2 regions of the Siminovitchia sediminis genome follow, and region 2 is predicted to be linked to the other one. Evidence: riboswitches for the same ligand, from Rfam matches in the RefSeq annotation. Region 2 holds a riboswitch; the other holds the start of a gene.
The links. Region 2 has a riboswitch for cobalamin ahead of ACFSCZ_RS07800 (ribonucleoside-diphosphate reductase subunit alpha). Riboswitches for the same ligand answer to the same signal wherever they lie in the genome.

Region 1: linked by a shared signal. The riboswitch ahead of ACFSCZ_RS18695 (helical backbone metal receptor) and the one ahead of ACFSCZ_RS07800 (ribonucleoside-diphosphate reductase subunit alpha) in region 2 are both predicted to bind cobalamin.

Annotation. Positions count from the first base shown of each region.
Region 1 is NZ_JBHUEO010000116.1:25,286-27,751, forward strand. Features, by position in the region: gene cls (cardiolipin synthase) at 1-576, opposite strand, end outside; cobalamin riboswitch at 700-905, shown strand; gene ACFSCZ_RS18695 (helical backbone metal receptor) at 1,039-2,007, shown strand; gene ACFSCZ_RS18700 (FecCD family ABC transporter permease) at 1,970-2,466, shown strand, end outside.
Region 2 is NZ_JBHUEO010000017.1:88,488-90,953, forward strand. Features, by position in the region: gene ACFSCZ_RS07790 (YIEGIA family protein) at 1-674, shown strand, start outside; gene ACFSCZ_RS07795 (capping complex subunit for YIEGIA) at 687-899, shown strand; cobalamin riboswitch at 1,319-1,495, shown strand; gene ACFSCZ_RS07800 (ribonucleoside-diphosphate reductase subunit alpha) at 1,619-2,466, shown strand, end outside.

The DNA of each region.
Region 1 (2,466 bases), on a different contig from region 2:
ATCAGCCACACCTTCTCCTTCAACACGGAGATGATAATCCCTCCAGGGAGTTAATACCGGATCCAAATTGATATACTCTTTTCCGACATTAAACCCGCCCACATATCCCACCTTTCCGTCCATAATGGTGACCTTTCGATGGTTTCGCTGCTGAAGGGAAAAGAAGAGAAAAGGAAGGCGCGGACGATGTCCATACACTACCTCAATTCCTGCACCGCGAGCTTTTTTAATGACTTTTTTCTTTATTTTCCGGCTGCCGAACCAATCAAGCAGAAGCCGCACTTTAATACCTTTATGTGCCTGGTCCATTAACGCTTCGAAAAACAGTTCGCTGAAGTGATCGTTTTTGACAATATAAAACAAAACATGAATGCTTTCCTTTGCCTTGTACAGGTCATCAAAATAGTTGGAGAAAAGGTCAGGACCGGTAGTGATTAACTGCAGTTCCCCATTTCTTATCGGATAGTCAGGCGGGCTGCTTTTTTTCTTATGCAGAAGTCTTCCAAGAAAAAAGTCTACAGAAGCGGCAATATATAATATGATTATGACGATAGTGAATCCAGCGAGCCACTTCAATAACGATTCCCCCCGGGCGAAAGTTTAGAAAGAAATAGACGTTTGATTAGCATTCCCCAAATTAGGTTGAAAAAGCTGTGAAGTTGGAATAAATCGTGTATAATGTCAATGGATGTACAAATCATGTATATGTATGGATTCGGTTGCTTTTTACCCGTATGAATGAATATTTCGCGGGGAAAAGCTGAAAAGGGAAGTTGGTGAAAATCCAACGCGGTCCCGCCACTGTAATTGGGAGCGTTCTGCAATAACCACTGTGCAAAAGGCATGGGAAGGGGCAGTACGTGATGATCATGAGCCAGGAGACCTGCCGGATTCCAGCACCAGGACCTGCGCGGATGGGGAAGGGTGGCGGCCGAAAACAGCACAATAGGATTGTGTCTGTTTATCACGTCATGCCTTTATATACTCATCTCCTGCGCACAGGGGATGTTTTTATTTTTATATAGGAGGATTTACAGCATGAAAAAGTTTTATTCATTGTTGGCAGTACTTTTGCTGGCAGGATGGCTTGCAGCCTGCGGTAATCAGGAAGGTGCCAATGAAGAGCAAAAGACAGTTGATCCGAAGACCGAGCAAACTGCAGACAGCAGATTTCCGGTAACATTGACGGATGCAGCAAATCAGGAGGTAACGATTGAGGAAAAACCTGAAAAAATAGTTTCTCTTATACCCAGCAATACGGAAATTTTGTATGCAGTCGGTGCAGGAGATGAGGTAGTAGCGGTTTCCGAGCATGACCAATATCCTGAAGAAGTGAAGGATAAGGAACAGGTGGCAGGATTGGAGCTGAATATTGAAAAAATCCTTTCCCTGGAGCCTGATCTTGTTTTGTCGCACGCTTCTGCAGGTGACAGGTGGGATTCCGGTTTACAGCAACTGAAGGACAGCGGCATTCCAGTTCTGATTGTCAAGGATGCACAAAACTTTGATGAAGTGTATGAAACCATTGAATTCATCGGGAAAGCAACAGGCCGGACTGAGGATGCAGCAACAGTTGCAGAAGACATGAGGAGCAAGCTCGACGACATAAAAGAGAAAGCGGCAGGGATTAAAGAGGAAGACAAAAAGTCCGTCTTCTTGGAAATTTCCCCGGCGCCTGAAATTTACGCAGTGGGACAAAATACATTTATGGACCAAATGCTAGAAACCATCCATGCGAACAACGCTGTGGAAGAAGAGGGCTGGCCAATGATGAACGAAGAGGCCATTATGGAAATTAACCCGGATGTCATCATTGTCAATTATACATATGTCGAAAATCCGGTGCAGCAAGTACTCGATCGGAAAGGATGGCAGGATATTACAGCTGTCAAAGAAGAACAAGTCTTTATGGTGGACGAAGCCCTGACAAGCCGCCCCGGACCGCGGATTGTTGAAGGAGTAGAGGCTCTTGCAAAATCTGTTTATCCGGAAATATTCGATAAGTAAAGTTCTCATCGCTTATTTTGCGGCAATCATTTTTTTGATTGCCGCTATTTTTGCCGGCATCTCCATCGGAGCTGTCAGGGTGCCGGCAGGAGATATTTTCTATATGATGGGAGGAAAATTTCTTTCAGGATCGCGTGGCTATGAGCCTGATCCGATGTACCTGAATATTGTTTTCAATATCCGTCTGCCGCGGGTAGTGCTGGCAGGGCTTGTAGGAGCCTCACTTGCCATCGCCGGAGCCGCATTTCAGGGGCTGCTTCGAAATCCGCTGGCCGATCCGTATACGTTGGGAGTATCCTCCGGAGCATCTGTCGGTGCGGTGTTTACATTATTTTACCAGCTTTCACTGCCGGGAGCCGGATTATATACACTGCCGCTGCTCAGCATACTGTCAGCTTTTGTTACAATCCTGATCGTCATTTCTTTTGCCAGAAGCGTTGACAGATCGATGAAAGTGGA
Region 2 (2,466 bases):
TTTTGGGTCTGGCTGCAACTCAATTTAGGGAAGTCAGGAAAATGGAGAGGGAAACATTGACCAACATTGACTCGAGTGAATTAGTTAAACGCGGTACTCCATTTATAGAAGGAATGGCCCAAGCATTTGAAAGCAGAAACTACCTTGTTATGTTTACAGGATTATTGACCACTCTATTTTCTGTCTATTCACCCTGGGCAGGCGCTTTAGCTGGAATCATCATGCTTTTTGTCGTAAAACGGAATATGACCGGAAATAACCTGGCTGTTATTGCTGAGGTGACTGAGGCAGAAATACGATTTGAAGGCCCTCATCTATATGTTGGAGATATTCATATAAAGAATGTCGGATTGGAAGCGAGCAGAAAACTGATTTTACAAAGGGGGGTAGGTGCTATAATTACACCAAAAAATGAGAACAGCATTGTGACAATATCTAATCTTGGCCAAAGGCAGGCCATGCTCCACCAGGTAGCCAATGTCCTGGGGGTTTACTTGGATACAGGTGAACCTGATATTGTTCCCATATCCAAAAGAGACATGGATAATGGAAGAGTCGGTCTGTTTTTAATGCCCCAAGAAAAGGAATTCAGCCAAATTAAAAAAGTTCTCGATCAGGTTCCAGTGCTGGACAGCGCCATAAGATTGCCGGATGAAGCAAATAAAGGAAAGTAAGAGGAAATGTTTATGGCTGAAAGGGAGAATCAGAAAGTGGCAGAAAACCCGGATATTAAAGCAATCATTACTACTGATGAAAAACTTGTCATTCACAGCGGGGTCCCCGTTTTTTTATCAAAAAACCATGAGGAGCTTCAGAGTCTAAGCAAGAGCCTGGAAAGAATTTTGGATGCTTCCTCCCACGAAATAAATCGGGAAACCATGATTATCGTTGCCAGGTAAAATTGTAAACCGTCAGCAGCGGGTAAAGCACCTCTTTGAAAAATGTATGTCCCAATGAAGCGGCGGTTACGATCAGTTATTTATTGCTCCCCGTATTAAAAAACGCAAAACAGCGCTTGCACGATTCATCCTTCCTGATTTGTTGTTTATGAATCAGGAAGGATTGTTTTGAGATTTGTGTTGTTATCTTATAAGACCACTCAAGACAATTATTCCTGTAACAGAACGTGTCTTGTCGTATATAATGTTTTGCAAATGGAAAAAGGCAAATCAGGATAACCTCTATCCCCTTGTCCAATCTATATCTAATTAAACATGATTGTGTTTAGCTTGTATTTCTGCATCCATCATGGTAAAATCACAATCGACACTAAATGACACTATATTTGGTGATTCAGAGACTCTACAACACAATATATTGATAACTTGCAAGAGAAGGTGTCCATTTCGGACTTAATAGGGAATCCGGTGAAAATCCGGAACTGTCCCCGCAACTGTAAATGCGGACGAACGGGAAATACCACTGTCGATGACGGGAAGGTTCCCCAGTAGGATGATGCATAAGTCAGGAGACCTGCCGGATCTTGTTTGAGTTTCAATTCTTCGGGGATTGAGAAGATGAAACGATAGTGAAGATATTCCTGTTTTTCCTATCGTTTGATCCGCTCTTTTCCCCGAGAGCGGATTTTTTAATGGACCAAAACAGGAGGCAGATGAACATGTCCACATTCATTGTAAAAGAAAAAAATCGAAGCAAAGAGCTGTTTGACCTGAAACGACTGGAACGTTTTCTTCAAAGGGTCGCCGGGATAGAATCCCCCGAATATATTAAAAAAATAGCGAGAAACATTGAGTCTAAAGCCGAACTGCAAGCTGATAACCTTACAAGCCTGCTGATTCAGTCAGCGTTGGAAAACACAGATGAGTTAAACCCGCATTGGTCATTCCTGGCTGCCAAAATTTACTTGAATGATTTATATAAAAAAGCAGCTGAAAATCGTTCCTATGATAAGTCTGAGAAATATGGCGACTTTTACACATTGATTCGAATATTGAGTGAAAAAGGTATTTATTCTACCAGAATTTTGGAAAAGTACACTAAATTGGAAATCGATGAGCTTGGTAAGCTGATCGTTCCGGAAAGGGATTTACTGTTTGATTATACAGGTCTCCATACTCTAGCAACCAGATATTTGGCGGTGGATCACCATAAGCAGGTATTTGAGCTTCCTCAGGAGAGATGGCTGATCATTGCCATGTATTTAATGCAGGATGAGCCTTCTGATCAGCGTGATCTCCTCGTTGCAGAAAGCTATTGGGCACTGTCAAATCTTTACATGACAGTCGCCACCCCCACCCTTGCCAATGCGGGGCTTGCCCACGGCCAGTTATCCAGCTGTTTTATAGATACGGTGGAAGATTCATTGATTGGCATTTATAACAGCAATACAGACATTGCAAGACTTTCAAAAGACGGGGGCGGAATTGGAGTCTATATGGGAAAGGTACGGGCTCGCGGCAGTTCCATTAAAGGATTTAAAGGAGCTTCTTCCGGTGTGATCCCCTG